3 regions of the Streptomyces sp. NBC_00414 genome follow, and region 2 is predicted to be linked to each of the others. Evidence: riboswitches for the same ligand, from Rfam matches in the RefSeq annotation. Region 2 holds a riboswitch; each other region holds the start of a gene.
The links. Region 2 has a riboswitch for cyclic di-AMP ahead of OHS59_RS18625 (transglycosylase family protein). Riboswitches for the same ligand answer to the same signal wherever they lie in the genome.
Positions count from the first base shown of each region.

Region 1: linked by a shared signal. The riboswitch ahead of OHS59_RS26185 (LysM peptidoglycan-binding domain-containing protein) and the one ahead of OHS59_RS18625 (transglycosylase family protein) in region 2 are both predicted to bind cyclic di-AMP.
Region 3: linked by a shared signal. The riboswitch ahead of OHS59_RS18150 (C40 family peptidase) and the one ahead of OHS59_RS18625 (transglycosylase family protein) in region 2 are both predicted to bind cyclic di-AMP.

Region 1 covers NZ_CP107935.1:6,018,479-6,021,692, forward strand. Annotated here, with positions in the region: gene OHS59_RS26175 (FAD-dependent oxidoreductase) at 1-112, shown strand, start outside; gene OHS59_RS26180 (HAD family hydrolase) at 333-1,214, shown strand; gene OHS59_RS26185 (LysM peptidoglycan-binding domain-containing protein) at 1,208-1,939, opposite strand; cyclic di-AMP (ydaO/yuaA leader) riboswitch at 1,943-2,107, opposite strand; gene OHS59_RS26190 (CocE/NonD family hydrolase) at 2,591-3,214, opposite strand, start outside.
Region 2 covers NZ_CP107935.1:4,345,120-4,348,333, forward strand. Annotated here, with positions in the region: gene eno (phosphopyruvate hydratase) at 1-790, opposite strand, end outside; gene OHS59_RS18625 (transglycosylase family protein) at 1,235-1,939, opposite strand; cyclic di-AMP (ydaO/yuaA leader) riboswitch at 1,944-2,114, opposite strand; gene OHS59_RS18630 (transglycosylase family protein) at 2,333-3,214, opposite strand, start outside.
Region 3 covers NZ_CP107935.1:4,230,940-4,234,153, reverse strand. Annotated here, with positions in the region: gene OHS59_RS18150 (C40 family peptidase) at 74-1,231, opposite strand; cyclic di-AMP (ydaO/yuaA leader) riboswitch at 1,239-1,411, opposite strand; gene pcrA (DNA helicase PcrA) at 1,999-3,214, shown strand, end outside.

The DNA of each region.
Region 1 (3,214 bases), 1.7 Mb from region 2:
CTTCACCGGGCTGCCGGCGGCCGCCTCGTACGGTCCGGTGATGCGGTTCGTGTGCGGGACGGAGTTCGCCTCACCGCGGCTGGTCCGGCATCTGGCGGGACGGCACCGCTGAAACCGGGGCGCGGGCGCACTCGATGGGAGCGCGCGCGGGCGTACGCGGGCGGTCGGGAGAGGGGCGTGAATCGGGTCGGTGGAGTGGCCGATATGTCATGGGATCGGCCTGAACTCCCGGGGCCTGCTGGGACACGCGACGACGCGTGGGGTGGTCGAGGTGTCGGACGACGTCCGGTTCCCGTCGAGTCGCTGGGGGATTCGGTCCGTATTCTCTGATCATGGCCCCCCCGATTGCATATTCACTCATCGCCACTGACCTGGACGGGACGCTCCTGCGAGGCGACGACACCCTCTCGGACCGGTCGCGTGCCGCACTGGCGATGGCGGTCGGGGCAGGCGCCCGGCACCTCGTGGTGACGGGGCGCCCCGCGCCGCGCGTACGCCCGCTGCTGGACGAACTGGGCAGCCAGGGGCTCGCGGTGTGCGGACAGGGCGCGCAGTTGTACGACGCCGGCGCGGACCGCATGGTGTGGTCCGTCACGCTCGAACGTGAGCTGGCCGAGGTGGCTCTCGGCAAGATCGAGGCGGAGGTCGGCGAGGTGTACGCGGCCGTCGACCAGGACGGTGTCGACGGTCTCACGCTCATCGAGCCGGGCTACGAGATGCCCCACCCGACGCTGCCGGCGGTACGGGTGCTGCGGCGCGACGACCTCTGGACGCAGCCCATCAGCAAGGTGCTGCTGCGCCACCCCCTGCTCTCCGACGACGAGTTGGCGTCGGCCGCCCGTGGAGCGGTCGGTTCGCTCGCCACCGTGACGATGTCCGGGCCCGGTACCGTCGAACTCCAGCCATGCGGCATCACGAAGGCGACGGGTCTCGCGCTCGCCGCCGGCCGGCTGGGCCTCACGTCGGCGCAGACCATCGCCTTCGGGGACATGCCGAACGACATCCCGATGTTCGACTGGGCCGCGCGCGGGGTCGCGATGGCCAACGCCCATCCAGAACTCAAGTCCGTCGCCGACGAGATCACCCTCTCGAACGAGGACGACGGCATCGCGGTGGTCCTGGAGCGCATGTTCTCCGGCGCCGGGACCGGCCGGACGGGCCCCCTCGTCGGCCGACAGGCCGGTCCGGGAGCCCGCTCGGGCGTCGGTCAGTAGGCTCCGAAGACGTTGTCGATCGAGCCGTACCGCGCGGCGGCGTAGTTGCACGCCGCCGTGATGTTGGCGACCGGGTCGAAGGGGTCCAGCGACGTACCGGTCACGTGGTACGCCGTGAAGGTCGGGTCGATGACCTGGAGGAGCCCCTTCGACGGCGTACCGGCGACCGCGTTGGAGTCCCAGTTGTTCATGGCCTGCGGGTTGCCCGACGACTCGCGGATGATGTTGCGGTAGATGCCGTCGTAGCTGCCCGGGATCCCCTGCTGGGCCATGACGTCCAGCGACTGCTTGATCCAGCCGTCGAGGTCGTCCGTGTAGGTCGTCGCGGCGGCCGGGGTGACGGCGGACGCCGTGGTCGCCTTGGCGGTCTTCGCCGGGGTCCGGCCGTTCTTGGTGCCCACGGTCAGCTTGAGGCCCGGGCGGATGGCCGAGGGGTCGTTGCCGATGACCGCGCGGTTGGCCTTGTAGAGCTTCTTCCAGTCGCCCGTGGTGCGCGCCTTGGCGATCTTGGACAGCGTGTCGCCCTTGACCACCTTGTACGTGACCAGTGAGACCTGCGGGACCGCGTTCGGAGCGGCCTGCGCCGCCTGGACGGGCTGCGCGGCGTGGGCGCCGGTGGCTCCCACGAGGGGGAGCGCGAGTGCGGCTCCGCCCGTTCCGGCGGCGACGATGCCACGGATGAGGGTGCTGTTTCCGGGACGGCGGTGCTTGCCTCGTGCGGGCATGGCGAATTTCCTCTCCGGCGCCTGCGAGGTGAGCTGTCGGGTTCGGGCGGGAGATGCCCGGTCGCGTGGTGTGCGCGACTTCACCCCTAGCCGTTCCGATATCCGGACCGGCGGCTTACCTGGGTCCCCCGCTCCTGCCGTACGCGAGTGAATGGGTGGCTGGGTTTTCCGGGCGGCGGCAGGATTAGGCGATCCGTCCGGAGTGACGTGAACGTATGCGAGAGCACATGCAGTGAACAAGCCCTGAATTCGCGCAGCGGCGGCCATGGCCTGCCTTGTCGGGCGGATATCCCTTGATCAAAACGGAAGGCAAAGTTCAACTTGCTTTCCGTGAAGGGAAGTCGACGGAACCGACAAAACGATCACTTCGGGCAGGCGTGACCCAATTCACGGACGCAGATGGGGGATTAAGGAAACGGTTCTCCAATTCGGGCAAGTCGGATGTCTTCGGGATGTTACGGCGACTTACGCCCCATATTGAGGGGATAATGTCCGTAAGAAAGGTGATACGCCATCTTCTGTGGACGCCGGACGATCAGGCGTCGCAGGTGGTCACAGCTCGGGCACAGGTGAGGCCCGCACTCCTGGAATTCACCGGGGGGCGCGGGCCTCACCGTGAATGAGCGCCGGTCGTTCGTGGAGCGCGTGAACTCATCCCGCCGTACGCGGAATCCGCTTCTCCCAGGTGCGGTGGAAGATCACCTCGTCACCGTCCTTGCAGATCACTTCGTTCGAGGTGATGAAGTCCGCCTCGTCGCAGGTGATTTCGGAATGCGACTCGACGCTCGCGTCCCAGGGCATTTCCGGTCGGTGCAGCCGGACGGACCAGTCGGACCGGGCGCGCGCCGACAACGGATCGGACTCATTGATCGTGTACGTCTCCAGCGCGTCCTCGGTGAATTCGAGCCCGTCCGGATAGACGCGTGTGCCGCCGTATCGCGGATCCACTTCGAGACGCCACTCACCCTTGGCGACATCGCGGACCACGAGGCGCTCGGGGCGCGGATCGTCCAGCGTGGCGGGGAAGTTCACACCCAGCGGAGCCGACTGCTCCGGTTCCGCGAAGGCGATGGAGGGGTCCGACTCCTGCGCGCGGAGCGGGAGTTCCAGGACGCTCCCCGACGGAGTGAGGGTGAAGCCCGCCTCCGAGCCCGGCTGGGGCCAGATCCACGGCCAGTACGCGGAGGAGACGGCGAGCCGGATGCGATGGCCGGGAGGGAAGGCGTGGCCGATGCCGTTCAGCTCGAAAAGCACCTCCTCCGTAGAGCCCGGTTC
Region 2 (3,214 bases):
CGGCCGAGCGGGACTTGCCCTCGAACTCGTACTTGCCGTCCTTGTAGAACTCGGACGCGGCGACGTCCAGCGCGAGGGCGACCTGCGCGCCGGGGGTGTAGCCGGCTTCCTTGATGGCTTCGACGATCAGGTCGAGGGCCTCGCGGTTGGAGCCGAGGTTCGGGGCGAAGCCGCCCTCGTCGCCGAGGCCGGTGGACAGGCCGCGGCTCTTCAGGACCTTCTTGAGGGTGTGGTAGACCTCGGCGCCCCAGCGCACGGCCTCGGAGAAGGACTCCGCGCCGATCGGGGCGATCATGAACTCCTGGATGTCGACGTTGGAGTCGGCGTGCGACCCACCGTTGAGGATGTTCATCATCGGGACGGGCAGCAGGTGCGCGTTCGGTCCGCCCAGGTAGCGGAAGAGCGGCAGGTCGCTGGCCTCGGAGGCGGCGTGGGCGACGGCGAGGGAGACGCCGAGGATGGCGTTGGCGCCGAGCGAGCCCTTGTTGTCGGTGGCGTCCAGGTCGATCATCGCCTGGTCGATGAGGCGCTGCTCGGTGGCGTCGTAGCCGACGAGCTCCGGGCCGATCTGCTCGATGACGGCGAGGACGGCCTTCTCGACACCCTTGCCGAGGTAGCGGTTGGGGTCTCCGTCACGCAGTTCGACTGCTTCGAAGGCACCGGTGGAGGCACCGGACGGAACGGCGGCACGACCCGTGCTGCCGTCGTCGAGGCCGACCTCGACCTCGACCGTGGGGTTGCCTCGGGAGTCCAGGATTTCCCGGGCTACGACGACGTCGATGGACGGCACGAGCATCTCCTTCTGGGATGTGACACAAGCTGTGCCGGGCCGGAGGCCCGGTTGCGCGCAGGCCGTGGTGGCCCCGCGGGATGAGCCTAACCGGCTGCCGGGGATCGGCCAGCCCTCGACCGCCCCCTGGACGGAACCGAGAGGAAATTGTTTCCGAACGGAACAAAGCGAGGCGGTAAAGCGGCAAGAAAAAACCCCGCCCCGGTGCGTACGGGGGAACACGCACCGGAGCGGGGGCCCGTGGGGGACGGGGGTGGCCCTCACGGGACCTCCACTATGGAGGACACGGATGTGAGAGCGCTGTGGTTCAGTCGCGATCCGGTCGCGGACCGGAACTCCGGCCGAGGCTGAGCGGCCAGGGCCTCGGCCGGAAGGTGCCGTCCGCACTACCGAAGTGGGGGGGTGCGACCGCCGGGGGTCAGCCGCGGCGCGGCTGCTCGGGGGTCAGCTGAGGTGCAGCTGCTGGCCCGGGAAGATGAAGTCGGCGTCGTCGACGATGTCGTCGTTCAGCTTGTAGAGCTTCGCCCAGCCGCCCTTGACCTTCTCCTTCGCGGCGATCTCGCTGAGGGTGTCGCCCTTGACGACCTTGTACTCGCCGTCACCCTTCTCGACCTTCTTGCCGGTCGGGGTCTCGACGGTCTTCTTCGCGGCCGGACGGTCCTGGGAACGCGAGGCGCGCTCCTCGGAGGACTGCGAGTTCTGCGGCTGCGGCTGCGTGGTGCTCTGGCCGGAACCGTTCGAGTTCGAGTCCGCGGGAGCCGAACCGCCACCGGTCGAGGCACCGGACAGGCCTACGCCACAGCTCGGCCAGGCACCCTTGCCCTGGCTCGCGAGAACCTTCTCGGCGACGGCTATCTGCTGGGACTTGGAGGCCTGGTCGGCGGTGGAGGCGTACGAGCTGCCCCCGTACGCGGCCCAGGTGGAGGACGAGAACTGCAGGCCGCCGTAGTAGCCGTTGCCGGTGTTGATCGACCAGTTGCCGCCGGACTCGCACTGGGCGACGGTGTCCCACTCGGAGGCGGTGGCGGCGGAGGCTCCCGTGGCGCCCATCAGCGGGACGGCGACGGCGGCGGTGGTGACACCGGCCAGCGTGGCGATACGGGTGGCCTTGGACGGGCGACGGTGCTTGCCCTTGTTCGAAAGCAGCATGAAGTGATCCCCTCACCGACGCCTGCGAGGTGAGCTGTCGGGTTCGGGCCGAGTGAGTTGCCCGGCCGCGTGACACTGCTGTCACGCGGCTTAACCCCAAGCCGTTCCCGGTCTCGACGACCGGTTCCGGCACTTACCTTGGGTCCCCCGCTCCTGCCTACGGCGCTTTACGCGTCGACTGTTCCCGTACGGCCGTTGGCAGGATTCGGCGTGCGACCGTCGGGGCTCACCAATGGCGAGCGGTCACGACCGTAGACACGGGCCGTGCCGAATTTCAAAGACGATCAGGGGTCTTGAGATCCATGTCTCAATTCGCCAAATCGGACATTCAACGCGAACTACCGCTGGTTTTCGCCCGATTCGGCGGCTTGATCACTACTTGCTCGCGAGCGCTCAGCCGTCGACGGCGATGCGCTGACCGGGGATGATGAAGTCCGGGTCGGCGCCGATGCTGTCCTTGTTCGCGGCGTAGAGCTCGCTCCACCCGCCGTCGATGCCAAGGGAGTCGGCGATGCTCGACAGACTGTCCCCGGAGCGGACCGCGTACGAGCCTTCGTCGGCGAGGACGCGCGAGGTGCTGTCGCTGCGCGAGGCGTGCCGGCCGGCGTAGTCGTCCGCGCGGGGCGCGGTGTCGACCTCTTCGGCGCTGACGCCGCGGTGACGGCCGGAGCTGTCGGCCTCGGCGTCGGTCGAAGCCTCGTCGTTCTGGGAGGACTTGTCCGGGTCGTCCGCCTTCGCCGTGGCGTCGGTGGACGGGCTGTCCGATCCCTGTGCGTCCGAGCCGGAGTCGTCCGCGGCGTCGGAGTCACCGTCGGTGGACGAGTCGGACTTGGAGTCGTTGCTCCCCTTTGTCGCATCCGAGTCGGCCGACGAGCCGGCGTCCTCGGCGAGGCCCGTGTCGACGTCCGCGGAGTCGGAGTCCTGCGTCAGGCCGGCGACGAGACCGCAGGTCGTCCAGGCACCCGTCCCCTGGTCCGCGAGTATCTTCTCGGCGACGGCTATCTGCTGCGAGCGGCTGGCCTGGTCGGCGCTCGGCGCGTAGTCGAGGCCGCCGTGCTCCTCCCAGGTCTCCTGGGTCATCTGGAGTCCGCCGTAGAGCCCGTTGCCGGTGTCGGCGCTCCATGAGCCACCGCTCTCGCACTCGGCGACCGCGTCCCAGGTCGTTCCGCTGGCGGCACTCGCGCCGCTCGCACCGAGCAGGGGGATCGCGATGGCCGATCCGGCCACGCCGGCGGCGACGAGGAGCGCCGGGGCCTGGCGGGGGCGACGATGACG
Region 3 (3,214 bases), 110 kb from region 2:
CCGGGGGCCGCCCCGGAACGCGGACGGGGTACGGCACACACGTGCCGTACCCCGTCCGGATGCGGGTGGGCGCCTAGCCCGGCCGCACCACGCTGTGGATCGGCATGTAGTAGATCGACTCCTCGCGGACGTACGCGCCCGGCTTCGGGGCGTGGATCATCATGCCGTCGCCGACGTAGATGCCGACGTGGCTGATGTCGTCGTAGAAGAAGACGAGGTCGCCGGGCTGGGCACTGTCCACGGAGACCGTCGTGCCGGTCTCGACCTGGTCCCACGTGGTGCGCGGAAGGGTCACCCCGGCGGCCTTCCAGGCGGCCTGGGTCAGACCGGAGCAGTCGTACGAACCGGGGCCGCTCGCGCCCCAGACGTACGGCTTGCCGATCTGGGCGCGGGCGAAGGCGAGCGCTTTGGCCGCCTTGGTGCCGGAGGTGGAGTCGGAGCCCGGCGTGCTTCCCGTCCCCGTACCCGTCCCCGTACCCGTGGCGGTTCCCGTGCCCTGCGCCGCCGTCTCCTTGCGGCGGCGCTCCGCGTCGGCCGCCTGCTGCCGCGCCAGCTCGTCCGCCTTGCGCCGGGCCTCGGCCTGCTTCTTCCGCTCGGTCTCGGCGAGGCGGGCCTTCTCCTCGGCGGTCAGCTTCGAAAGGAGTTCGCGCGCCTCGGCGAGCTTCCGCTGGACGTCCGCCTTGGATGTCTTCAGCGTGCTCTGCGTCGTGGTGAGCGCCTCCAGGCCCTCGGACGCCTCCTGCCGCTTCTCCGACGCGCCGGCCCGCTGTGCGACGTAGTCGTCGACGGCCTGCTTCTGGCGGGCGGTCAGCCGGTTCATCAGCTGGGTCTGGTCGAAGTAGTCCTGCGGGTTGTCCGCGAGGAGGAGGGAGGCCGAGTCGGGGGCCGAGGCTCCCGTGCGGTACTGCGCGGTGGCGAACGTCCCGAGTGCCTCGCGCGCGCTGTTGAGCTTCTCCGCGCGCTGCGCCACGTCGTCGAGGAGCGTGACGACGCGCTTGCGCTGCTTGGCGGTCTTCTCCTTGGCCGCGTTGTACTTCTCGGTGGCCGTACCCGCCTGCTGGTAGAGGTCGTCGACCTTCTTCTGGACTTCCTCCGTGCTCGGCCTGGGCTCCGCGGCAGGCGAGGCGTCCGCCGTCTGGGAGAGCAGGGCCACCGAGGTCAGAGCCGCGGTGGCGAGGGCCGGCGTCCGTACGCCCATGGTGGGGGGCCGCGACTTGCGGTGTGGCGCCACGAAGGCGTCTCCTTCCGTCATCCGCCTACCGAGTTAGCTGTCGGGTTCGGGCGAGTGCTTCGGAAGGTTTGCCCTACGGTCCTTCGTCCCGTGAGGAAGCAGGACCGATTCACCCCAGGATCGGTTGGGTCCCCGGTTCCGGAGGCCACGAGGGCAGGCCGGATTCGGCGGAGTCCGCTCGGCCCGGCGTTGTTCGCCGGTGCGGGTCGAGCGGGCTACTCGAAAGTTAGCCAATTCGTGTGGCACCTGTGAAGTTTGATGTGCGATATGCCCGATACATTTTCGTGACCTGGGCCTCGAATCCTGCTCGCCGAGGTCAATTGATTGCGATCTGCAGCGAGTTGTCCCGAGTGGTGCAGGGGTGGGGCGGCCGTGTCGTGGAGTGGCGAACTCCACGCGCCTCCGCGTGGTTGGAGGGGTTGGTCGCCAATCGGCCAGACCTGTCGGGGCGGGGCGAGCGTCCAGGTGATCCGGGTGATTCTCGTGATCCGGGTGATCCGGGCAATGCGTACGGGCTGTCGACGGGGTGTCCGGCCTGTCTCGTCCGGGTTATACGTACGTCACCCGCCGGGTGCTCATGTACGAGGCGAAGTTCCCTGTCGGCCGGGTGGCCGGACGGTCGGGTGGGCGGACGGTCGGGCAGTCGCGGAAAGTGGCGGGGCCGTCATTGTGGGTGAAGGTCTGCCCGCTGGTCGTCCGGGACGGATTCCGCCGAGTTTCCGGGGTGGCGGCGGGGTGTCAGTGGGGGCGCCTAGACTCGGAGAGCGATGAGCAGCCTCTTTGATGACAGCTTCCTGGCGGACCTCCAGCCCCCTCCGGCCCATGAGGACGAGCCCCCGCCGCCGCCCGACGACGAGGAGCCGGACCACGCTCCGGACGACCTGTTCGGCGGGCGCTTCGACGTGCCTCCGAGCAGGGACGGGTTCTACCGCGACGGCGCCCCCCGGCCGCTCGTGGACCCGGCCGCGCTCCTGGACGGGCTGAACGAGAACCAGCGCGCGGCGGTGGTCCACCACGGCTCACCCCTGCTCATCGTGGCCGGCGCCGGCTCCGGCAAGACCCGGGTGCTCACCCACCGCATCGCGCACCTGCTGGGCGAGCGCAAGGTGCACCCCGGCGAGATCCTCGCGATCACCTTCACGAACAAGGCCGCGGGCGAGATGAAGGAGCGCGTCGAGCAGCTCGTGGGCCCGCGGGCGAACGCGATGTGGGTGATGACCTTCCACAGCGCCTGCGTGCGGATCCTGCGCCGAGAGAGCAAGAAGCTCGGCTTCACGTCGTCCTTCTCGATCTACGACGCCGCCGACAGCAAGCGCCTCATGGCCCTGGTCTGCCGTGACCTGGACCTCGACCCCAAGCGCTTCCCGCCGAAGTCCTTCAGCGCCAAGATCTCGAACCTGAAGAACGAGCTGATCGACGAGGAGGACTTCGCCGCCCAGGCCTCCGACGGCTTCGAGAAGACCGCCGCCCAGGCCTACGCGATGTACCAGTCGCGGCTGCGCGAGGCGAACGCGCTCGACTTCGACGACCTGATCATGACGACGGTCAACCTCCTGCGTGCCTTCCCGGACGTCGCCGAGCACTACCGCCGCCGCTTCCGCCACGTCCTTGTGGACGAGTACCAGGACACGAACCACGCGCAGTACTCCCTCGTCAGGGAGCTCGTCGGCAGCGCCACGGACCCCGTGGCGCACCCCGAGGACGTGCCGCCGTCGGAGGGCGACCTCCCGCCGGCCGAGCTGTGCGTCGTCGGTGACGCCGACCAGTCGATCTACGCCTTCCGCGGCGCGACCATCCGCAACATCCTCCAGTTCGAGGAGGACTACCCGAACGCGACGACGATCCTGCTGGAGCAGAACTACCGCTCCACGCAGACGATCCTGACCGCCGCCAACGCGGTCATCGAGCGCAACGAATCGCGCCGCCCGAAGAACCTGTGGACGAACGCGGGCGCGGGCGCGCGCATCACGGGCTATGTCGCCG